3 regions of the Pseudoduganella sp. jia 12 genome follow, and region 1 is predicted to be linked to each of the others. Evidence: riboswitches for the same ligand, from Rfam matches in the RefSeq annotation. Region 1 holds a riboswitch; each other region holds the start of a gene.
What was found. Region 1 has a riboswitch for cobalamin ahead of ACY65G_RS08325 (energy-coupling factor ABC transporter permease). Riboswitches for the same ligand answer to the same signal wherever they lie in the genome.

Region 1 (7,834 bases):
TACGCGCCGGCCAGCAAGGCCTACAAGTGCACCGATTGGGGGACCACCGCATGTGCCGGCATCAGCAGCAGTTCGCGGCCAGCCACCGACATCATGAAGGGCCAGCTGGACGACGGCGAAGTGGTGTACGTGGTCGAGACGTTCTACGACTTCGACATGCTGATGACCGGCAGCTTCAACGTGCCCACCTTCGGCCCCGACCTGTATTCGATGACGATATTCTGATGACTCCACTCCTGAAACGGCAACGCGGCGCCGTCGCCATCATGGTCGCGCTGGGAATGATGGTGCTGCTGGCCGTGGCCGGCCTCGCCGTCGATGCGGGCCTGGCCTACCTGGTCAAGGCGCGCCTGAACGCGGCCGTCGACTCGGCGGCGCTGGCCGGGGCGCGCGCCGTGACGGCCGGGGACAACAAGGCGGACCAGGAGGCCAGCGCGGTGAAAGCGGCAAGGGAGTTCTTCGAAGCGAACATCCCGGCCAATTACCTGATGTCGAAACCAACGCTGCTGGATACCACGGTCGCATTCAACGCGGGCGAAGTGACGATCGACGTGAAGGCCGAGGCACCGATGCCCGTGTCGATCATGCGGATCATGGGCTTCGAGTCGCTGACGCCGGTGGCCTATGCGCAGACGATCCGCAGGGACCTGGACATGGCGTTCGTCGTCGATACGTCGGGGTCGCTGGTCGATGTGCAGGCGGCTGTCCGCTCCTCCGCCAGGAGCTTCCTGAACAAGTTCAACGTCACGCAGGACCGGGTCGGCATGGTGCACTTTTCCTCCGGCGCCATCCTGGATTATCCGATCGCCAAGTCTGGTCGCGGCTTCCGGCGCGATGCGATGCTGTCGACGATTACGGCCTTTCAGTTTGAAGGGGGCACCTCGTCGTTCGAAGGCATGCGCCGTGCGCGCGACGACCTGAACGCGATCCCGACCGCCAACCGTTCCAGCCTGCGCGTGATCGTGTTCTTCTCGGATGGCGCCCCCACGTCGTTCGGCGTCAACCTGCCTTTCGGTAACTGCAACAAACCCGGCGTCGTCGATTCGGTCGGGCAGGCGATGCTGCGACTGGACACCCAGTACGATTTCGTCAGCAATGCCTGCAAGCTGGAAGGCAGCGCATGGAATACCTTGAAGAAGCTGCCGAGGTACTACAACGCCATCGATACGGCTTCAAAGGAATGGGCCGTGCAGGCCACGGCGCCTCGCGTGGTAACGGAAGATATCGGCAGTTCCACGATGTTCAAGCAGAACGTGAACCGCGCCGCCCGCAACCTCGCGGAAGCCGTGGCGGCCAAGGCGCGCGACGACGGCACTTTCGTGTTCACGCTCGGCATGGGCGCCGCGCTGAAGGAGAAAAACGCCGACAACGAAACGGGCGAAGCCGTGCTCAAATGCATGGCCAACGTGGCAGATGGCCCGTCACGCTGCTACAACGCGGCCAAGCCCGTCGGCATGTACTGCTACGCGGCCACGGAGGCCGACCTGACGCCGTGCTTTACGAAGCTGGCGTCGGCCATCCTGCGCATTTCCAAGTAAGGCTGTCGGGTGCGCGCGTGGCGGCGCAGCAAAATTGCTATGCCACGGCAATGCATTTCGGTTACCATGCGCGCTTGGGTGCGCTCTTTCCGTTCGGGGAGGGCGTTAAACGGGAAACCGGTGAAGCCGCCACGCGCGGCCATTCCGGTGCAGCCCCCGCTGCTGTAAGCCTGACGGATTCCGCCAATCAGCCACTGCGATCGCTCGCGGGAAGGCGCGGATGAAGGATGACGGCGAGCCAGAATACCGGCCCATGCAAGTCAGCACCATTCCCCGGGGTGACGGGAAGCCGCTGTCGAAGCGGCGCCGTGCCCGGTCCCGTCTCGACCGTCTTTTCATCTCCCGCAGGTGCTCCAATGGACCATTCGACGGGAGGTTTCGAATGCATATCATGGAAGGGTTCCTGCCGCCTGCTCACGCGCTGGGCTGGTCGGCCGTCTCCGCCTGTTTCCTGGCCGTGGGCCTGCGTGCGATGGCGCGCGGCCTGCGCCTGCATCCCGAACGGCGCATGCTGTTCGGCGTCGCCGCCGCATTCGCATTCCTGCTTTCCGCGCTCAAGCTGCCATCCGTCACGGGCAGCTGCTCGCATCCCACCGGCGTGGGGCTCGGCGCGCTGCTGTTCGGCCCCGCCGCGATGGTGCCCGTCGGCTTCGTGGTGCTGCTGTTCCAGGCACTGCTGCTGGCCCACGGTGGCGTGACCACGCTGGGCGCCAATGTCTTTTCGATGGCCGTGGTCGGTCCCTTCGTCGCGTACGGCGTGTTCCGCATGGTTGCCGCACTGGGCATGTCGCGCGCCGTTGCCGTGTTCGCGGCCGCGTGTATTGGCGACCTGGCCACGTATGCCACCACGTCGCTGCAGCTGGCCTGGGCGTTTCCCGATCCGGTGGGCGGCATCGCCGCTTCGCTGGCCAGGTTCGCCGGCATTTTCGCGCTGACCCAGGTGCCCATCGCCATCAGCGAAGGCCTGCTGACGGTGCTCGTGGTGAACGCCATCGCCCGGTTCGACGGCCATGAACAGCGCGCGGCACCCGTGTTCGCTCACCGTACCGGAGGGCGGCCATGAGGCCGCGCACGTGGATGGCGTGGACAGCGATCGTGCTGCTTTCGGCATTGCCCCTGTGGCTGGCCGGCGGCGCGGCGTTCGGCGGGGCCGACGACCTGGCGAAAGACGCCATCGGCACGATCGCGCCGGGCTATGAGCCGTGGTTCGAGCCCCTGTTCGAGCCGGCCAGCGGTGAAATCGCGTCGCTGCTGTTCGCCCTGCAGGCGGCGATCGGCGCCGGCGTGATCGGCTACTGGCTCGGCCTGTCGGTCGGGCGCGAGCGTGCCCGCGCCGCGCGCAACGAACCGGATGACGATCGCCGATGCTGATCGAAACGGCTGCCTACGCGAGCCGCTGGCGCGGCGTTGCCCCGTCGGCCAAGGCGCTGTTCGCGGTCGCGGGCATCGCCGCCGCATGGATCGCGCAGCGGCCCGGCACGCTGGCCATGCTGGCGCTGTTGCTCGTCCTCGCTGCGCTGCTGGGGGCGCGCGTGCCGCTGCGCACGTGGCTGACGGCCGCGCTGGCGCCACTCGGCTTCCTGCTGCTGGCATGTGTCACCTTGCCGGTCGGGCCCGACGCCCATGGCGGCTGGCACTGGAACGGTGCGATGGTGCCGGTGGCGGCGCACGCGGGCCTGCGCGCGCTGGCCGTGCTGGCCGCGCTGCTGGGCTTCGTACTGACCACGCCGCTGCCGGACCTGCTGTCGCTGCTGCGCCGCCTGCGCACGCCGGAAATGCTGCTCGACCTGATGGCGCTGTGCTACCGCATGCTGTTCGTGCTGCGCCGTGCCTGGGACGATGGTGTCGAGGCGCAGCGTGCGCGCCTGGGCTATCGGGGCTCGCGCCATGGATGGCGCGGGGGATGGCTGCAAACATGGCGACAGGCATGGCGCTCGACCGGGCTGCTGGCCGGCCACGTCGCCCAGCAGGTATGGCTGCGGGCGGCGGCATTGCAGGCTGCCGCGGATGCGCGCTCGTACACCGGCACGCTGCGCTTCCTGCCGGCCGTGTTCCCCCAGGCGCGGCGCCAGAATACGCAGGCCCTGCTGGCCGGTGTCCTGCTCGTCGCCCTGGCCACGGGAGACCACTGGCAATGACGCATCCCGTGCTTGAACTGGTCGGCGTCGACCACCTCTATCCGGATGGCGGTACCGGCCTGCGCGGCTGCACGCTGGCGCTCGGCCGCGGCCGGCGCCATGCGCTGCTCGGCGCGAACGGGGCCGGCAAATCCACCGTGCTGCGCCACCTGAACGGCCTGCTGCGGCCGGGCGCCGGGCAGTTGCGCTGCGACGGCCAGCCTGTCGGGCACAACCGCGCCGCGCTGGCCGCCTTGCGCCGCCGCGTGGGCCTCGTGTTCCAGGATCCGGAGCGCCAGCTGTTCGCCGCGCACGTGGGCGAGGACGTGTCGTTCGGGCCGCTGAACCTGGGCCTGGATGCCGCCACGGTGGCCGCCCGCGTCGATGCGGCGCTCGATGCCGTGGGCCTGCGCGGCTACGCGGGCCGCGCCGTGCACCACCTGAGCTTTGGCCAGAAGAAGCGCGTGTGCATCGCCGGCGTGCTGGCGATGGAGCCGGAAGTGCTGCTGCTCGACGAGCCGATGGCCGGGCTCGACGCGCCGATGCAGGCCGACCTGGCGGCGCTGCTGGACCGTCTCGTCGCGCGCGGCGTGACCGTGCTGCTCACCACCCACGACGTCGATTTCGCGTTCGCGTGGGCCGACGATATCCATCTGCTGGCCGCCGGCCGCTGCATCGCCTCCGCGCCCGCGGACCATCTGGCGGCACGCGCCGAACTGCTGCACGCCGCCGGCCACCGCGTGCCGCTGGCCTTTGCGCTGCATGCCCAGCTGGCGGCGCGCGGCCTGCTGCCGGCCGCCCCGGCGCCGCGCAGCGTGCCGTCATTGCTGGAGGCGCTGCGCAGGCTGCCCGCTGCATCGAACTTCCTGGAGAACACCGAATGACAGTTGAAAACCCCGGCAAGGTATGGTTTGTCGGCGCCGGCCCGGGCGACCCGGAACTCCTCACCGTCAAGGGCCGCCGGCTGCTTGGCGACGCGGGCGCCGTGCTGTTCGCCGGTTCGCTGGTCGACCGCGCCGTCACGCTGTATGCGCCGCCTGGATGCACGATCCGCGATTCGAAGGACATGACGCTGGAAGAGATGACGGCCTGGCTCATCGAACAGGCGGCCCTGCACCGCACGGTGGTGCGGCTGCAGACAGGCGACCCCGGCCTGTACGGTGCACTGATCGAGCTGGCCCGCCCGCTGGGCGCGGCCGGCATCGAGTGGGCCGTGGTACCGGGCGTATCGTCGGCGATGGCGTCGATGGCGGCGGCCGGAGAATCGCTCACGCTGCCCGAAGTCACGCAGACCGTGATCCTCACGCGCGTGGCGGGGCGCACGCCGATGCCGGAAGGCGAAGACCTGGCCAGCCTGGCCGCGCACCGCACCACGCTGTGCATCTTCCTGTCCATCACGCTGCTGCACAAGGTGGAAACGGCGCTGCGCGCGGCTGGCTGGCCGGAAGATGCGCCGATGCTGGTGGTGCACAAGGCAAGCTGGCCCGGCGAGGAAAAGATCCTGCGCGGCACGCTGGCCGACATCAAGGCGCGCTGCCGCGAAGCCGGCGTGGCCAGCCAGGCGATGATCGTGGCCAGCCCCACGCTCGGCGCGCTGCACTGGGAAACATTGGCCCGCTCGAAACTGTACGACCCCACCTTTACCCATCGATTCAGAAAGGCAAGCGCATGAACGCACCCATCATCATGCAGGCGGCAGCGCCGGCGGAAGACATCATCCTCATCGTCGGCCATGGTTCGCGCGAGGATTCCGGCAACCGCGAGATCCGCGAGTTCACGGAGCAGTGGCGCGCCCGCCGCCCGGGCTGGCGCATCGAACTGTGCTTCATCGAGTTCGCGCCGCCGGAACTGAACGCCGCGCTGCTGGCCGCGGCACGCCAGGCGCGCCGGGTGCTGGTGGTGCCGCTGATCCTCAACGCCGCCGGCCACGTGAAGATGGAGATCCCGGAGGCCATCGAAGCCGCGCGGGCCGCCTGCCTGCAGGCCGCCGGCCACCAGGTCGACATTCTGCTCGCTCCGCACCTGGGCGCCAGCGATCCGGTGCTCGCTGTGCTGCGCCGGCGCCTGCGCGGCGCGATGGCGTCGCTCGACATGCCCGACCCCACCACGACCGGCGTGGTGCTGCTGGGGCGCGGCTCCTCCGACCGCGGCGCCAACGGCGACATGGCGAAGATGGCCCGCTGGCTGCTCGAGGAAGGCGACCATGAGCTGGTCGACCTGGCGTTTACCGGCATCACGTGGCCGCGCCTGGAAAAAGTGGTGCAGCGCCAGGTGCTGCTGGGCATGCGGCAGGTCGTCGTGCTGCCGTATTACCTGTACACGGGCACGCTGATGCAGCGCATCCACCGCCAGGTCGAGCATCTTCGCGCACAGTACCCGCACGTGCGCTTCGCGTGCACGGAGCACTTCGGCTTCGAGGACGAGATCTTCGGGCTGATGGACGAGCGCGTGGAAAACCTGCGTGCCGGCGTGCCGGACAGCCGCCTGCCGTGCGACGGCTGCAGCTACCGCGAAATCGCCCATGAGCTGGGGCATGGCCATTCGCACGCGCATACGCACGCTCCTGCGGCTGCCGATCCCCACGCCCATACGCATGACCACGGTCATGACCACGGTCATGGGCACGAGCATGACCATGGGCACGAGCATGACCATCACCACGGCCATGGCACAACCGGGGTGCCCGCATGAGCAGCGTGAACACGGTCACCGAGCAGCTCACCCGCGCCGGCCAGGCGATCGAGCATGACAGCTTCGCCATCATCGATGCCGAAACGGGCCCGCATGCGTACACGGCCGGGCAGTGGCCGATCGTGCGCCGCATGATCCATGCGAATGCCGACTTCGATTTCAACGGCCTCACGGATTTTCATCCGGAAGCCGTGGAGGCGGGCATCCGCGCCATGCTGGCCGGCGCCACGCCGGTGGTGGCCGACGTGGAGATGATCTGCTCTGGCCTGTCGCGGCCGCGCCTGGCGCACTTCGGCATGGCCACGCACCAGTTCATCAGCGATGCCGACGTGATCGAACTGGCGAAAGCCGAAGACACCACGCGCGCCGTGCAGGCGATGCGCAAGGCCCATCGGCTGGCGTTGCTGGACGGCGCCATCGTCGGCATCGGCAACGCGCCCACGGCGCTGATCGAACTGGTCCGGCTGATCCGGGAAGAGGGCGTGCGCCCGGCGCTGGTGATAGGCATGCCCGTCGGCTTCGTGTCTGCCGCCGAATCGAAGGACCTGATGGCGCAGGAGGGCGGCGTGCCCTGGATCGTGATCCGCGGCCGCAAGGGCGGTTCCACGCTGGTGGTGGCGGCGCTGCATGCGCTGCTGGCGCTGGCCGAGGAACGCCAGAAGAACGTCGGGGCGGCGCGGGCGTGAAAGAAAAGGGGGCAACGGAACGCGGCACGCGCACCGGCTTCACCACCGGCGCGTGTGCCGCCGCGGCCGCGCGCGCGGCGATGCTGGGCCTTGCTACCGGCAGCGTGCCGGAGCAGGTCGAGGCGCTGCTGCCGAACGGCAGCCGGGTCGTGTTCGCCGTGCGGGACGGGTGCTGCGGCGAGGGCCGCGCCCACGCGATGGTCGTCAAATTCGCCGGCGACGACCCGGATTGCACCGATGGCGCGCACATCACGGTCGACCTGCGCCTGCTGCCGGGCCAGGCCGGCACGGTGGCGTGGGTGGCCGGCGATGGCGTCGGCACCGTCACGATGAAGGGCCTGGGCCTGGAAGTGGGCGGGCCGGCGATCAATCCCGTGCCACGCAAGAACATCGCGGACAACCTGCGCGAAGCGGCGCCGGGGCTGCTGGCCGAAAACGGCATCGAGGTCACCATCAGCGTGCCCGAAGGGCATGTGATGGCAAAGAAGACGACGAACGCGCGGCTGGGCATCCTGGGCGGCATCAGCATCCTGGGCACCACCGGCATCGTCAAACCGTATTCCACGGCCGCCTGGCGCGCCAGCGTGGTGCAGGGCGTGCAGGTCGCATCCACCGCCGGCCACGGCATGGTGGCGCTGACGACGGGCGGGCGCACCGAAACGTTCGCGATGGCCACCCTCCGGGGCGAGCGGCCGGACTTGCCAGCTGCCTGCTTCGTGCAGATGGGCGACTTCCTCCGTTACGCGCTCGACGAAGCGGTGGCGCAGGCCATCGGCACGGTCGTGCTGGCCGTCATGGTGGG
Region 2 (7,834 bases), on a different contig from region 1:
TCGCTCGGCGTCGTGCCCGGCACACCCGGGTCGGAAATCGCGTGGATCGTGCGCGAGGCGAGGCCGCGCAGCGTCACGCTGCCCGGCAGGCCGAACTCGCCCAGGTTCCTGCGCCAGGCCGCTTCGATATCGACGCCGCGCGTGTGCAGCGACGCGAAGTTGAAGCTCTGCGCCAGCACGTAGTTCGTGCCCGCCGGGCCGTCGATCGAGACGGCGGAGCACACTTCCTGGTTGCCGCCGTAGCACAGGTCCACCTCCTGCTGCGGGTTCAGGGAACTGATCACGTTCCTCACCTTGATGTCGAAATAATCGACCGACACGTTGAAGTTGCGCGCCCAGCCCGGCTGGCTCAGCACGATCCCGAACGAATTGTTGCGCGCCGTTTCCGGCTTCAGGTTCGGGTTGCCCACGTTGCGCTGCTGAATCTGGATCGACGAGCCCTGCGCGTTGTTCACCGCCTGGTTCGTCACGGTCATGGCCGCGTACAGTTCGGAGAGGTTGGGCGCACGCACGTCCTGCGAGCTCACGGCCCGCAGGCGCAGGCCATCCACCGGCGTCTGCCAGGTGGCGCCCAGCTTCCACGCGCGCGCGTGCCCGGCCGTGCTGTACTTTTCCTCCCGGTCGGCGATGTTCAGGTTCGCTTCGCCCAGCGTGGCCGACTTCAGGAACGGGATGTTCAGTTCCACATAGGCTTCCTTCACGTTGAAGCTGCCCTTGCCGTTGTGGTAATTGCCTGCGAACCAGTTGTCGCCCGTGGCGGACAGTGTGGGGTCCAGCGGATGGCTGGCGGTGTAGGGGGACGCGTATTCCACGCCGGCGCCATACGGATCGCCACGCACCGCGTAGCTCTCGCGGCGGTATTCGGCGCCGAACGCCATCGAGATGGGGCCGGCCCATCCTTGTGCGAGTTCGCCGCTGAAGTTGACGCTGGCCACGTTCTGGCGCGAATCCGTGTGCTGCATCGGGCCGTTCGCAGGCGCGATGTAATTCCAGCCCGCGAGGTCGATCGGCACGTCGCCGAAGATGTTGACCGGCTGGCAGCCCGCGGCGCGGGCGTCCGCGCTGCGGCACACGACCTGGCCCGTGGCCGGATCCCGGACGGCGTCGATCGCGAAGTTGTAGCGCCGGTTCAGCGTGATGTCGCGCACGTGGATCACGGTGGTGTTCTCGCCATGCTCGGCATAGGCGTCGTACGACCAGTCCTTGCCGAACGGGGAGAATTTTCCGTTGGCGCCCACGACGAAGCGGCGCTGCGTGCGGGTGGGGTGCACATTGATGTTGGCCGGGAACTGCGCGTTCGCCGTACCGACGTTCATGGTGCCGCCCGGGTAGCCGGCGGCACAGCCCGCGGCGACCGATGCGGGCAGGAAGGCGTTGTCGCAGCGGATCGCGAGGTTGCCCTGCTTGGCGGCACCCGGATTCGGCGAGAACGCCGATTTCACCTGCGCCCAGTTGCCGGTCACGTAGATTTCGTTGTCCGCGTTGAGGTTCCACGACAGGCGGCCATAAGCCACCTGGCGCTTGAAGTTCATCGCCAGGTTCGTGCCCGCGCCCACGCTGCCGGAGCGGTCGCCGCCGATGCAGAAATTGCCGACGCAATCCGTGCCGTACTCGAACGGATACGGCGTGCCGCCGGGACCGAACGCCGTACCGCGCAGCGGTCCGTTCGTGATCAGGCCATACTTTGCATACTGGATGTGCTGCGCATGGGTGATGCTCCTGTAGCGGGGCATGCCGGCGGCCTGCATTTCCCTCGTCGATTCCTGCAGGGCGGGATTGTTGTACCACGTGCGGCCATTGGCGCCCACTTCGCCGAACCCCGGCGAATCGATGCCGTTCTGTTTCGTGAACTCGCCGCTGACCGTCACGTGCAGGCGGCCGTCCAGGAATCCCCTGCCCCACGCGCCTTGCAGCGTGCCGCTCTTGTCGTCGTCGTATTTCGTCATGCCGCCGGCCACGTTGGCTTTGAAACCGGTGAACTTCTTGTCGGTGATGAAGTTGACCACGCCGCCGATCGCATCCGATCCGTAGGATGCCGAGGCGCCACCGGTCACCACGTCGACGCGCTTGACCAGCAGTTGCGGGAACTGGCTCACGTCGGTGATGCCGGTGACGTTGGCGCCGACCACGCGCTGCCCGTCCAGCAGCGTCAGCGTGCGGATCGTGCCCAGGCCGCGCAGGGAAAGAGAGGAAAGCCCCTGGATGCCGCTGGACGTGCTGAACGTGTTCGTGGTGCGGCCCGTGCTGCCCTGCAGGGCCGGCAGCTCGACCAGCGATTCGAACATGTTCGGCTTGGCCGCCTTGTCGAAATCGGCGGACGTGAGGCTCGTGGTCGGCGTGGGCTGCGTGAAGCCGCGCGCGGCGATCCGCGAGCCCGATACGACCACCGTATTCGCGGCGCTCGTTGCCTCGGGCGCGGATGAGGATGCGGGTTCGGTTGCCGCAGCCACGGGGGCAGTCGCCGGCTTGCCGTCATCCGGCTGTGCGCCGGCCGCCGGCGTTACGGGCTGGGCTTCCTGGGCGTGGCCGGGCATGGCCAGGATGCCGCAGGCGCTGGCCACGGCAAGGTTGACCAGCGTACGTTTCAAGGGGGTGTGCATGTCGTCTCCAGTGTTTTTTATGACGGCGCGAGTGGATGCGGCGGCACGCGCCATGCGTGTGCCGCTCCCTCTGGCCTTGTCGTGCAGATCTGCTTACAAGGCCTGCTGGCGTTTCGGCTGCAGGTAGCCGTGCATGCCCAGCCAGCGCACGTAACCATCGAACCAGCCCGTGCTGGTGGTGGTTTTCGGGTACATGCCGAAGCCATGGCCGCCCTGCTCGAACAGGTGGAATTCGACCGGGCGTTTCGCGCCGCGCCAGCTGTCGACGAGGCCGTAGCCGGCATTGGCGAAGAACGGATCGTCCGCGGCGAGGGCGACGAACAGGGGCGGCGCATCCGCCGGCACGGTGACCGCCGCCAGCGGGCCGTAGACGTTGCCGATGAACGCCGGCTTCGCATCCTGCCCATGCAGCGCCGTGGACATGGTCAGCATGGCACCGGCGGAGAAGCCGAGCATGCCGATGCGGTCGGCGTCCACATGCCATGCGCCGGCACGCGAACGCACGAGGGCGAACGCGGCCCGTGCATCCGCGATCTGCGGCGCATACGTGGTGGCCGGGTCTTGCGGCGCCGGCGGCCGCTTCGCGGTTGCCGAGAACATTTCCGCCATCGAGCGTTCGAATCCGGCCATGTCCGCCGGTGTCTGGTTCAGGCGGTACTTCAGCACGAACGCGGCCACGCCCCTGTCGGCCAGCGCCCTGGCGACATCCCACCCTTCATTGTTCATCGACAGCGTGCGGAAGCCCCCGCCCGGCGCCACGATCACCGCGGCGCCCGTGGCCTTCCCTGCCGCCGGCAGGAATGGCGTCAGCGTGGCGACGGTGACGTTGCGCGCGAACGTGCTGCCATACTGGGTGTGCCAGCTTTCGGACGCGGTCGCACCGGGCAGCGGGCCGGTACCCAGCACGATCGCCTCCGGCTGCTGCGGCACCGGAATCGGCACCATCCTGTCGTTCTGCGCCATTACGGGGGACGCCAGCGCCCATGCAATCGCCAATGCGCCGGCAGCCCGTCCCGTTGCGCGCAAAGTCGCGGCCTGCCCTTGTAACTGTTTCCCGTTCATCGCTATCTCCTGTTTTTTTAATTGGTCAGGCACGCCGCAATGCACGTGCCGCCCTCAAAGATAGCGCAAACATTTATGGTACGGCGATGTTAGTGACAATGTTGCAAAGAAGGCACACGCGCCCTGGAATCGTCCTGGGTCGGCGCGCTTATGCTGAAAACGTTGTCACAGAGCGAGGAACAGTTATAGCCGGCGGGTGGAAACGTCACCGATATGATATTTTCGATATCGGTTCCGACAAAAAAGTGATTGGCAGTTTTGGTACGAATAGGGCAGAAACAAGGCTACTTGTCTAGATAACGCTACCAAAAACCACCGCGAATACCTTGTTTCCGATCGCTCAGCGCACGGCCTTGCGCAAGCCGGCAGGCAGCGCATCGACCGGGCAGTAGCGATAGGCGGTGCTGTCGCGGCCGATCGTTTGCGTGAAGGCCAGCGCATCATCCACCTTCACCTTCTGGCGCTGCGTGAAGCGCTTGCCGGGGCCGGCGCCCGCATCGATGCAGCTCTGGTCGACCGTGTAGGTGACCGTATCGTTGCCGCGCTTGCGCGACTTGACGACAGCCTTGCAAGCTCGCGTATGTGCCGTGCTCAAACCCTTGCCGTCGTATTGCCGGATGGCGGCGTTGGCAGGCGACTCGCAGGATGACCCGGCGGCGACATAGATGCCGGGTTTCAGGCGATACACGCCGCCGGGCCCGGGCGACGTGTCCGCGCTGGCGCCGGCCATGCCGGATACGCCCAGTGCCGCCGCGCACGCCACGATCGTGGCGGCCAGGCGGGTGGTCAGCTTTGCTGGCTTGCTCATGGTTTCTCCGTTACGATGAAACGGCCGAGCTTACAGCGGTTCGCGGCACCCCGCATCCCGCAATCGTGCGGTCGTGTCACCCTGGTGCGGGGGGCTGCGAACCCTGTGTCGTTCAGGACCTGTGCCATCAGAACCTGTGAGTCAGCGACACCCGGAACGATCGCGATTCGACCGGGTGGAAATGGATGTCTTCCACCGCTTCGACTTCCCCTGCCAGCCGCGACTCGTAGAAATAATCGATCGCCGATGCGCGCCGGTTGGCCAGGTTGAACCCTTCCAGTTCGACGTGGGTCGCCTTGCCGATGCGGTAGCCGATGCGGCCGTTCAGCGTGGTCGTGGCTTTCGAGCGCACGCTGTCGTCCTCGACCAGTGGGCGCGGGCCGAACCAGCGCAGGCGCAGCGCGCCGGACCAGGGCCCTGCCGGTGTGACGGTCGCCGCGAACTGCGCCACGCCTTCCACCGCGCCGGGGATGCGGTCGCCCGCTGGGTCGGCATCGCGGAAGCGCGCCCGCGCGTACGCGAGATCAGCGTCCAGCGACAACCATTTCACGGGCTTGTAGTAGTTCGAGAACTCGATGCCATGGCGGCGGCTCGGCCGCCCCGCCTCCGTGGTGCCCGCATCGCCGACGAACAGCAGTTCGGAATCCATGTCCAGGCGGTACAGCGACAGCGATGTTTGCAGACCGCGGATCCACTCGCTGCGCACGCCCAGGTCCAGCCCTTTCGTGCGTGCCAGCGGCGTGACACGGTCGGCCGGCTCGCCGTTTTTCGGATCCACCGCGATCACCGTGCCGCGCGCGTCGTTGCTGTGGAAGCCCGTGCCGGCGTTGACATAGAACTCCGTCCGCGCCCATGGCCCGAACACGAGGCTGAGGCTGGGCGAGACGATGTTGTCGCTGGTAGTGCCGGCGTTGACGGCGTTGTCGCCGTGGACGTCGAACCGGTAGCGGTCCGCCCGCAGTCCGGCCACCGTGCGGAACACAGGGCTCCAGCGGGCCTGGTTTTCCAGGTAGACGGCACCGCTGGTTTCGACGATGTGGTCCTGGCGGGTCGTGCCGATCACCTGGCGCGCTTTCGTGCGGTAAAGGCCGTTATGGATGTTGTCGTTCTGCGCGGCGAGTCCGACGGTGGTGGTGGAAGCGATGTCGCCGCCATGGTGGTGCCAAGAATAGCTGGCGTCGATGCCGGAGGTGACGCGGCGGTCCGGCTGCGCGAACTGGTCGCCGTTGACCGGGTCGTCCAGGAAGTACGTGAAGTTCGAGAACAGTTCCAGGCGGTTCGCGATCATGTACGCGGAGACTTTCGCGCTGCTGTCGTCGTCGCTGCGCTGCCATTTGCCGGACAGACTGTAGCGGTGTGCGCTGCCGCCGTCGGTGGCGTCGATCGCATCGAAGCGGCCCAGCGTGCCGTTGTCGACGGCGCGCTGCGGGATCTGGTCGGTGGCGTTCCATCTGGCGCGGTACACCATCGCGGTGATGGAAAAGCCGTTGTTCTCGAAGCCTTCGCTATAGCGCAGTACGCCGTTTATCTTGCGGTAGTTGTCGCCACGGGTGAACGGACCGTCGTTGTGCATCGTCTCCAGCCCGTACAGCAGGTTGCCGTCGCCGACATCCGGCGACGCGGCGATCATCACTCGGGCGTAGCCGTTCTGGCCGGCCGTGACGTTGGCGATGCCGGACGTGAGCCGGTTGACATACGTGAGTTCGGTGGCTCCCGCCGAAGCGAAGTCTCCCGATGACGCCGAATATGGGCCCTTCTTGTAGTCGAGCCGGCCGGCCAGTTCAGGGATCACGAAATTCAGGTCGGTCCAGCCCTGCCCGTGCGCATGGCTGCGCTGGTTGACCGGCATGCCGTCGACGGTCGTGCGCAGGTCGGTACCGTGATCGAGATTGAAGCCGCGCAGGTAGAACTGGTTCGCCTTGCCCTCGCCGCTGTGCTGGCTGACCACGAGGCCCGGGGTGGCCTCCAGCAGTTCGCCGGGACGGTAGGTGGTGCGAGCTTGCAGCTGGCTCTGCGTGACCGTGCCTGCAGCGGCCGAATCGGCCTCGCCGAGCTGGCTGATACGCGATGCCTCCACCAGCACACGCTGGAATGGCGGATCGTCCGCATGGGCAGCAAAGGACATGACTGCAAGGGCGACAGGCAGGAGCCCGGTTTTCATCGGAAGGATTTTCATGAAGTGAATGACGCGGCAATAACCGTGCGTGCGCGCCGCGCGGGCATACGCCTCGGGCTGGTCGGACAACACGGGAAAACAAAACGGTCGATGGCAAGGCCGCACCCCGGGCCCCGCGTTCTTGTCGTGACCGGCCGGTCTTCTGGCTTGCCGTCATCCTCCCCGGCCCCTGCCTTCCCGCGCTGGTATGCCCAGTGCAGTGGCGTCGAACCGGTTCGTCAGGCTCACAGCAGCGGGGGCTGCGCCGGACTGGCGGGGATGGTTATCCCGCACGTCACCGGCTTCCCGTTTCACCCCGCCATCGGTCGATGGCGGGACACCGTTCACTCGAGAGCGGATTCTACAGGCAAGGATGAGTGGTTGCCAGCGCCTTCGCGAAACGCCATGCGATCGGAAGACGCCGCAATACAAGGCTGGGCGCCTCGCTGCGCCGGCAGGAGTTCAGAACGCGTAGTTCACGGCCGTGGCGTAACGGCGCCCGTCCACATAGCCGTTCGAGCTGTTGGCGACTTCCTTGTCGGCCAGGTTGTAGATGCCGAACTTCAGCGCCAGGTTCCGCTTCAGGCGATGCACGATCCCCATGTCGACGAGCGTGTAGCTCTGCGACGTGGCCGCGCCCGTGGCCAGGTCGGTGCTGATGAATTTGCCGGTATAGGCGGCCTGCGCCCACAGGCTCGTACCGCGCGAATGGTCGTAGTTCAGGCCCAGGTTCGCGGCATGCTTGGGCTGGTCGCTCAGCGGGCTGCCCTTGCTGGCGCCCGTCAGCTGCTCGGAATCGGTCAGCGTGTAGTTGGCGCGCGCCGACAGGCTGTTCGTGAAGCGATAATCCAGCGCGATTTCCGCGCCGCGGATCCGCGCCTTGTCCACGTTGATCGTCTGCTTGTAGCCGTATTGATGGGCCGGATATTCCAGGCCGCCATGGAAGCACGGCACGTTCGGCCGGCACAGGAAGTCCGCCGAGCGCGTGATCTTGTCGTCGAAATCGGTGCGATACACCACGGCGCTGGCCTTCAGGCCCAGGTCGGTACGTTCGTAGTCCAGGCCGAATTCGTAGCTGACGCTCGTTTCTGGCTTCAGGTCCGGATTGCCGATGCTGACGCCACCACGCGACGTGGCGGAGAAGTCGGGCGCCGAGTTGCGCAGCGACGGGGCCTTGTATCCGGTGATGGCGCCGCCCTTGACGGTCAG
Region 3 (7,834 bases), on a different contig from region 1:
GTGCGCCAGGTTCAGGTCGTGGCCGATCATGACGATGGTCTTGCGCTGTTCTCGGCACAGTTTCGCCAGCAAACCCATCACGCTTACCTGGTGCGCCAGGTCCAGCGCGTTGGCCGGCTCGTCGAGCAGCAGCAGCGGCGTGTCCTGCGCCAGAAGGGCGGCGATGGCCACGCGCTGGCGCTCGCCGCCGGACAGCGTGCGCACGTCGCGCGCTGCCAGGTCCTCGACCTCCATCGCGGCGAGCATGCGCATTGCGATCGTGTGGTCGTCGCTGTCTTCCCAGTAACGCTTGCCGTGGTAAGGGTGACGGGCGGACAGCACCGTTTCCAGTACCGAGTAGGCAAACGCGTCGCTGCGTGATTGTGCGAGGAAGGCGCGCTCGCGGGCCAGCGCTTCGAGCGGCCAGTCCCGGAGTGCGCGGCCGCGCAGCAGCACGCGGCCGCCATCGGGCTCGCGCAAGCCGGCGAGGGTGCGCATCAGGGTACTTTTTCCGGTGCCATTGCGGCCGATCACGCTCCAGCATTCGCCGTCGGCGACTTGCCAGTCGAGTTTTTCGGCCAGCACGCGCGAGCCGATGGTCAAACTGAGGTTGTCGGTGGCGATCATCATTTGCGCAGCCGATGGAGTTGATACAGGAAGACGGGCGTGCCGATCAGCGCGGTCACCACGCCCACCGGCAGCTGCTGCGGCGCGATGACGGTGCGTGCCAGCGTATCGGCCAGCACGAGGTAGGCGCCGCCGGCCAGCGTGGCGGCCGGGATCAGCACGCGGTGGTCCGGCCCGAACGCGAAGCGGCACGCATGCGGCACGATCAGGCCGACAAAGCCGATGCTGCCGGCGGTGGTGACCGCGCTGGCCGTCAGCAGGCCGGAACAGAAGAACAGGCCCTTGCGCAATGCGCCCACGCGGATGCCCAGCGTGCTGGCCGCTTCGGCATGCAGGGCCAGCACGTTCATCGAGCGGGCCGTGCGCAGCGCGAACGCCAGGCCGCCGGCCAGCACGATCCAGGGCAGCCAGCGCAGCGGCGCGCCGGACAGGTCGCCGATCATCCAGAACACCATGCTGCGCAGCCGGCTTTCGGGGGCGATCGACAGCATCAGCATGATCAGCGCCGCGCAACCGGCGGACAGGATCGTGCCGGTCAACAGCAGCAGCGCGGTGCCGCCCTCGGCGGCGCTGCCGCCGCGCATGTCGCGGCGTGCGAGCACATACAGCAGCATGGAGATGGCGATCGCGCCAATGAAGGCGGTCATGTCGACCATCCATGCGGCGCACATCAGCATCAGCGCCAGCAGGGCGCCGACGGCGGAACCGGCCGAGATGCCGAGCACATAGGGGTCGGCGAGCGGATTCCTCAATAGAGTCTGCATCATGACGCCGGCCAGCGACAGCGTGGCACCGGTCACGAAAGCGGTCAGCGCGCGGCTGGCGCGCAGGTCGAGCAGGGTGGCGGCCAGCGTCTCGGCGCGGCCATTGAGTAATTCTTGCAGCGCGCCGGGCAGGTCGGCGAACGGTATGGCAACGGAGCCCGTGACGCCCGCGAACAGCAGGCTGGCGATCGACGCCAGCAGCAGGGCGGCGGTGACCACGCCGGTGCGGTAACGCAGGTGGGCGGAAAGTGGATGCATGTCTGCCTGTGGATGAAGCGCCGGGCGCATCGACGCGCCCGGCAGCTTAGCACTACTGGTTTGATACGGGAATTACTTGAAGCCGTAGCGCAGCGCGGCGAACACGTTCGAGCCGCCGGTCTGGTAATAGCGGGCCAGCTCGTAATCCTTGTCGCCCACGTTGTTCCAGCGTACCAGCGCCGACCAGTCCTGGTTGAAGCGGTACGTGCCATACAGGTTCACCGTGCCGTAGCCCGGCAGACGGTTGCGGTTGGCCGCGTCGTCGTAGCGGCCGGAAGACAGCTGGAACTCCACGCCGCCGCGCACCGCGCCCATGTCGTACTCGGCCACGAAGTTGGCGTGACGCTTGGCGCGGCGCTGCAGGCGCTTGCCGGTGGTCTCGTCCTTCGGGTCCTGGAAGTCGGCATTCGCGATCAGCAGCAGGTTGCCCATCTGGCGCTCGGCCGACAGCGACACGCCTTCCAGCAGCGCCTTGTTGATGTTGTAGGCGCAACCATACTGGTACTTCTGTTCCGTCGTATCGGGGAAGGGGCACGGGCTGGTGTTCAGCAGCAGGTTGTCCAGCTTGTTGTGGTAGTAGACGGCGGCCAGCTTCGTGCTGCCGTCGTCGTAGCGCAGGCCCGCTTCGGCATTGCGGCCTTCCTCCGGCTTGTTGTCCTTGTTTCCGTAGCCCGGGTAATACAGTTCGTTGAACGACGGTGCACGGAAGCTGGTGGCGAAGCTGGCTTCGGCGCGCAGCGCGCTGGTGAAGCGGTAGCCGTAGCCGATCGAGCCGGTGGTCTTCGAGCCGTATTCCGAGTTGTTATCGTGACGCACGCCCACGTTGGCCAGGTGCGCGCCGCGCTTCAGGCTGTAGTTGGCGGCGAACGCGTTGGTGTGGCGCGCGCGGTTCAGGGCGGCCGTCGAGCCGTCGAGTTCTTCCTTGCGGTGTTCGTACAGCACTTGCAGGTTGTCGCTGCCGATGCGGAAATCGTTCTGCAGCGTGAACGTGCTGGTCGTGGTGTCGATCTGGCTGGAGCCGAACGGGCCCACGTCATAGAACGAACCGGACTTGTCGCGCGACTGCGACGCCTGCACCAGCATCGTCCAGAAGGGCAAGAGCTGGTTGCGGGCATAGATGCCCACATTGCTCACCTTCTGCGTGCTGTAGGCATCGAAGTTCGCGCTGTCGTAGTCCGATTCGGTATCGGTGTACAGGAACATGGCGCCCAGCTCATGGCCGGGAGCCAGCTTGTAGGCCACCTGGCCGGCTGCGCTCTTGCGGTCGTAGCCGTCGTCGTCCGGATCGAAGCTGGAACTGGGCCGGCGCGTGGCGGAGAAGCCGTCCGAACGTTCCTTCGAGACGGAGAACGCGTAGCTCAACTGGTTCGTGCCGCCGGATACCGCGGCATCGGCCGCGAACGTCTTGTCGCTGCCGCCGCCAACCGAAGCGGAAATGGAAGGTGCGCCTTCGCCCTTTTTCGTGAACAGCTGGATCACGCCGCCGATCGCGTCGGCACCGTACAGCGTGGACAGCGGGCCGTACACGATCTCGATACGGTCGATGGCCGACAGCGGAATGCCGTTCCAGCTGGCCGAGCCGGTCGAGGCGGAGGCGATGCGGATGCCGTCCACCAGCACCACGCTCTGGTTGCCGTTGGCGCCGCGGATGAATACGTTCGATGCGGCGCCGGGGCCGCCGTTGCGGGTGACTTCGAGGCCGCGCTGGCGCTGCAGCAGTTCGGTGATGGAGCCTGCGCCGGAGTTGGCGATCTGCTCGGCCGTGATCGTGACGGTATCGCTGATCACTTCGCTGGCCAGCTGCGGGGTGCGGGTGGCGGTGACGATGATCGAATCGATGGCGGTGGCCTGGGCGTGGGCGGCCGGCGCGGCAATGGCGAGCGCCAGCGACGCGAGCGCCGCCTGGGATGCTACGGAAGAGGTCATGGCAAATCTTTGTAAAGTAGCAACCGGCCAACGTCCCCGCAGGCCGGATTGAACAGAGTCGCACGCCGTGCGTGGCTCCACCTGGTTTGGCCGGTATCCGGGCTGGCGGGCATCACCGTCCGACCTTCCCATGCGTTTGCACAGTGGTTGTCGCGGACGGCTGCCGCTGCGAAGTTCGCGCGCGGCTGCCTGCTTACCGTTGCGGGGGCAGCATACGTTGGCCGATCAGCGGATCGGGCTTCGTATTTCCCGTTTAACTGCGCTCGAGGACTCGAACGCGGGCACCAAAACCGCGCAATTATAAGGTATCGCGCAAAGGCCCGTATCACGAAAAGATTCGGTGAAGCTCCAGGCGGAGGGTTTCGCCGTAGCCGATGCGATGCGCCTTCGAGGCGGCGGCAAGCGCGGCCTGCCCGGCCGGCGTGCCGTCGGCCAGCGCGGCAAGCAGGCGCATGGTGCCGGCATGGCAGATGACGATGGCGCGCTCGGCGCCGTGCCGCCGTATCGCATCGAGCGCGGCCGCAACGCGCAGGGCCACCTCGAACACGGTCTCGCCACCGCCGGGCCGGTAGTGGAGCAGGTCGGCCGCCCAGGCGTCGACATCGGCGCGCGGGACATCGTTCCAGCTGCGCCCTTCCCAACTGCCGAAATCCATCTCGGCCAGGTTGGCGTCGAAGATCACGCTGGCCGACAGCAGCCGGGCAAGATCGGCACAGCGATGCAGGGGGCTGGAAAAGACGGGTGCATCTCCCGGCAGGCCGCCGGCACGGAGGGCCGCATGCACGCGCGCCAGCTCGTCCGGATCGGCCGGCAGGTCGCTGCGGCCGTAGCAGATGCCGTCGGCCACGACCGGGCGCGGATGGCGCACGAGGATCAGCTCCATCGCGCCAGCACGCACAGGTAAAACGCCGCTTCGGCCATCTGCTGGACCGCACCGAGGCAGTCGCCCGTGTAGCCGCCAAGCCGTTGGCGCAGCTTGCGGGCAAACCACAGCGTGACGAACACCATCGCCACGATGCCGAGGGCGATGCCGCGCCAGTCGAGCCAGCCCAGGGCATTTGCCGCCACCACGGCCGGCACGCAGCTCAGCGTGGCAATGGTGAACTCCGTGCCGGTCATCTGTTGCGCCATCGGCTTGGCCTTGCCCTCGGTGCGGGCATAGTCCATGCGCCAGATCAGGCTTGCCGCCATCAGCCGGGACAGCGGATGCGCGACACATAAAGCAGCGACCGTCGCGAGCGGTGGCAGATGTGCCAGCGCGGCGCATTTGATGGCCAGCAGCAGGATGATGCCGATCGCGCCGTAGGCGCCGATCCGCGAATCCTTCATGATTTCCAGCGCCCGTTCGCGCGTCAGGCCGCCACCCATGCCGTCGCACGTATCGGCGAAGCCGTCTTCATGGAAGGCGCCGGTGAGATAGATGCCGGCCGCGGTGGAGAGCAGCACGGCGATCGCCGGCGGCAGCACCTGCGCGGCGGCCCAGTAGATGGCCGCCACGATGACGCCGACGACGAGGCCGACCAGTGGGAAGTAACGCGAGGCGTGGTGCAGCCAGTGCGGCTCGAAGCCCACCCAGCGCGGGATGGGCAGGCGCGTGAAAAACTGCAGCGCGATGAAGAACAGCCGCACCTGCAGCATGTTTAGCTCTTCTCGCTGACCTGGGCCGAGGCGAACGTGGCCATGCGGTTCAGGAAATTGACGGCGGCGTGCAGCAGCGGCAGGGCCAGCGCGCTGCCGGTGCCTTCGCCCAGGCGCAGGTCGAGCTGCAGCAGCGGCTTGCCGCCCAGCGCTTCGAGCATTTGCCGGTGGCCGTTCTCGTTGGAGCAGTGGGCGAACACGCAGTAATCGATGATGGCCGGCTGCAGCCGCGCGGCCACGAGCAGGGCGCTGGTGACGATGAAGCCGTCGATCAGCAGCACCATGCGGCGTTCGGCCGCGCGCAGCATGGCACCGGCCATCATGGCGATTTCAAAACCACCGAAAGTGGCCAGCACTTCCAGCGGTGCCGTCACGCCCGCATGGCGTGCGGTGGCCGCTTCGATGACGCGCGCCTTGTGCAGCACGCCTTCCGGCGTCAGGCCGGTACCGGCGCCCACGCACGCTGCGGCCGGGATGCCGGTCAGCTTGTGCATCAGCGCGGCCGCGGCCGTGGTATTGCCGATGCCCATTTCGCCGAAGCCGATCACGTTGCCCGGCAGCTCGTCGACAAGTGCCGCGCCATGCGCGAGCGCCTGGGTGCACTGTTCGGCCGTCATCGCCGGCTCCACCGCGAAATTGCGGGTGCCGTGGGCTATCTTGCGGTCCACGAGGCCGGCGCGGGGGCCGAAGTCGTGCGCCACGCCGGCATCGACGATTTGCAGCATGCAGCCGGTCTGCTCCGCGAACACATTGATGGCGGCGCCGCCGGCCAGGAAGTTCTCGACCATCTGCCATGTCACGTCCTGCGGGAAGGCGGAAATGCCTTCGGCCACCACGCCATGGTCGCCCGCGAAGACCAGGATGGCCGGCGCGTCGATCGCCGGCGCCGTGGTACGCTGGACGAGGCCGACCTGGCGCGCCAGTATTTCCAGCATGCCCAGGCTGCCCGGCGGCTTGGTCTTGTTGTCGATGGCGTGCGCGAGGCGTGCTGCCAGCTCGGCATCGGCCGTGGAAGCGATGTGGGGCAGGTTCATGGGAGGCGGTCCGATGGGAAAGCGCGAATTATAATGGGGCGATGCGCATCCTCATCATTGAAGACAACCCGGACATCGTTGCCAACCTGTATGGCTTTCTTGAGCCAAAAGGGCATGTGCTCGATTCGGCGGCCAATGGCTACGGCGGGCTGGCGCTGGCCGCCCAGCACGAATACGACGCGGTGGTGCTGGATGTGATGCTGCCCGGCCTGAACGGTCTTGAACTGTGCCAGAAGCTGCGCGGTGAGCTGCGCAAGGACATGCCGGTGCTGATGCTGACCGCGCGCGACACGCTGGAAGACAAGGTGGCCGGCTTCGACAGCGGCGCCGACGATTACCTCGTCAAGCCGTTTTCCCTGGTCGAACTGGAGGTGCGTCTGAAGGCGCTGGTGCGGCGGGCCAAGGGCACGCATGCCGCGAACGCCGTGCTGGCGTTCGGCGACCTTACCTTCAACACCGAAACGTTCGAGGCGAAACGCGCCGGCCGACCGCTGGCGCTAACGAAAACCGGCTACACGATCCTGCGGCTGCTGATGCGGGAGGCGCCGAAAGTGGTGTCGCGCGAGCAGGTACTGAACGAGGTGTGGGGCGATAATCCGCCCGATACCGATGCGTTGCGCGTGCATATCCACGCCCTGCGGCAGGCGTTGGACAAGCCATTCCCCCACCCGATGCTGCACACGATCTCGAAGATCGGCTACAAGCTCGTGGCAGCCGATGGGTAAACAGGATCCGCTGCAAAGGAAGGAATCGCTGCGCAGGCGCATCACGCGGGCGTACCTGACGTTTGCCACCGTGTCGTCGATATTGTTCGCGGTGATCGCCGCGCTGGCCGTCGAGGGCATCGAGGTGCGCCTTGTCGACGAGCGCCTGGAAGAGGTAGCCGCCTGGGCCGGTCCGCGCCATGCGGGCGACTTGCCGGTGGAGATGCCGGCGGGCCTCAGCTACCACGTCGAGGCGGGTATTCCCCGTTCCTTGCGGCTCCTGGAGGAAGGCGTGCATGAAGTAACGGTCGATGGCGTCGACCTGCATGTGCTGAAGGGCCGGAACGCGGAAGGCGAGTTCGCCGTGGTCGACCACGACAGCGCCTATGAAAAGATCGAGCTGGTGGTCTATTCGATGTTCGCGGTGGCGTTCCTGGGTTTCATGGGCTTCGCCGTGATACTGGGCCGCTTCCTGGGCAATCGCATCGTCAACCCGATCGTCGAACTGGCCGAAGCCGTGGATGCGCGCGCGGCGCAATTGCCGTTGCAGGAGCGCGGTGATGAACTGGGGCTGCTGTCGCGCACGATCGCCGGCCACACGGCGGAGCTGAAGCAGTTCCTTGACCGCGAGCGCTTCTTCACCGGCGATGTCAGCCACGAACTGCGCACGCCGCTGACGGTGATCGCCGGCGCAGCCGAGGTATTGCTGGCGCAGACCGGGCACGATCCGGTGCTGCATGCGCCGGCCGAACGGATCTACCGTGCCGCGCGCAATGCCAGCGACGTCACGTCCATGCTCTTGCGGCTCGCGCGTTCGCCGGAACGGCTGGAGTGGTCTCGCATGGAGGCGCAGGCGTTGGCGCTGGAGGAGGTTTCGCAAAACCAGGGGCTCGTCGCCGCCCGC

Region 2: linked by a shared signal. The riboswitch ahead of ACY65G_RS19970 (TonB-dependent receptor) and the one ahead of ACY65G_RS08325 (energy-coupling factor ABC transporter permease) in region 1 are both predicted to bind cobalamin.
Region 3: linked by a shared signal. The riboswitch ahead of ACY65G_RS30155 (TonB-dependent receptor domain-containing protein) and the one ahead of ACY65G_RS08325 (energy-coupling factor ABC transporter permease) in region 1 are both predicted to bind cobalamin.

What each region holds. Positions count from the first base shown of each region.
Region 1 covers NZ_JBUXKP010000003.1:496,694-504,527, reverse strand. Annotated here, with positions in the region: gene ACY65G_RS08335 (TadE/TadG family type IV pilus assembly protein) at 1-225, shown strand, start outside; gene ACY65G_RS08330 (VWA domain-containing protein) at 225-1,538, shown strand; cobalamin riboswitch at 1,598-1,807, shown strand; gene ACY65G_RS08325 (energy-coupling factor ABC transporter permease) at 1,921-2,601, shown strand; gene ACY65G_RS08320 (energy-coupling factor ABC transporter substrate-binding protein) at 2,598-2,909, shown strand; gene ACY65G_RS08315 (CbiQ family ECF transporter T component) at 2,903-3,676, shown strand; gene ACY65G_RS08310 (energy-coupling factor ABC transporter ATP-binding protein) at 3,673-4,539, shown strand; gene cobM (precorrin-4 C(11)-methyltransferase) at 4,536-5,327, shown strand; gene ACY65G_RS08300 (sirohydrochlorin chelatase) at 5,324-6,346, shown strand; gene ACY65G_RS08295 (precorrin-8X methylmutase) at 6,343-7,032, shown strand; gene ACY65G_RS08290 (cobalt-precorrin-5B (C(1))-methyltransferase) at 7,029-7,834, shown strand, end outside.
Region 2 covers NZ_JBUXKP010000009.1:49,803-57,636, forward strand. Annotated here, with positions in the region: gene ACY65G_RS19955 (TonB-dependent receptor plug domain-containing protein) at 1-2,600, opposite strand, end outside; gene ACY65G_RS19960 (alpha/beta hydrolase) at 2,694-3,662, opposite strand; gene ACY65G_RS19965 (hypothetical protein) at 4,003-4,470, opposite strand; gene ACY65G_RS19970 (TonB-dependent receptor) at 4,598-6,631, opposite strand; cobalamin riboswitch at 6,762-6,985, opposite strand; gene ACY65G_RS19975 (TonB-dependent receptor domain-containing protein) at 7,088-7,834, opposite strand, start outside.
Region 3 covers NZ_JBUXKP010000024.1:3,338-11,171, reverse strand. Annotated here, with positions in the region: gene ACY65G_RS30165 (ABC transporter ATP-binding protein) at 1-606, opposite strand, end outside; gene ACY65G_RS30160 (FecCD family ABC transporter permease) at 606-1,628, opposite strand; gene ACY65G_RS30155 (TonB-dependent receptor domain-containing protein) at 1,701-3,554, opposite strand; cobalamin riboswitch at 3,626-3,858, opposite strand; gene ACY65G_RS30150 (histidine phosphatase family protein) at 3,880-4,437, opposite strand; gene ACY65G_RS30145 (adenosylcobinamide-GDP ribazoletransferase) at 4,428-5,192, opposite strand; gene cobT (nicotinate-nucleotide--dimethylbenzimidazole phosphoribosyltransferase) at 5,195-6,226, opposite strand; gene ACY65G_RS30135 (response regulator transcription factor) at 6,268-6,951, shown strand; gene ACY65G_RS30130 (sensor histidine kinase) at 6,944-7,834, shown strand, end outside.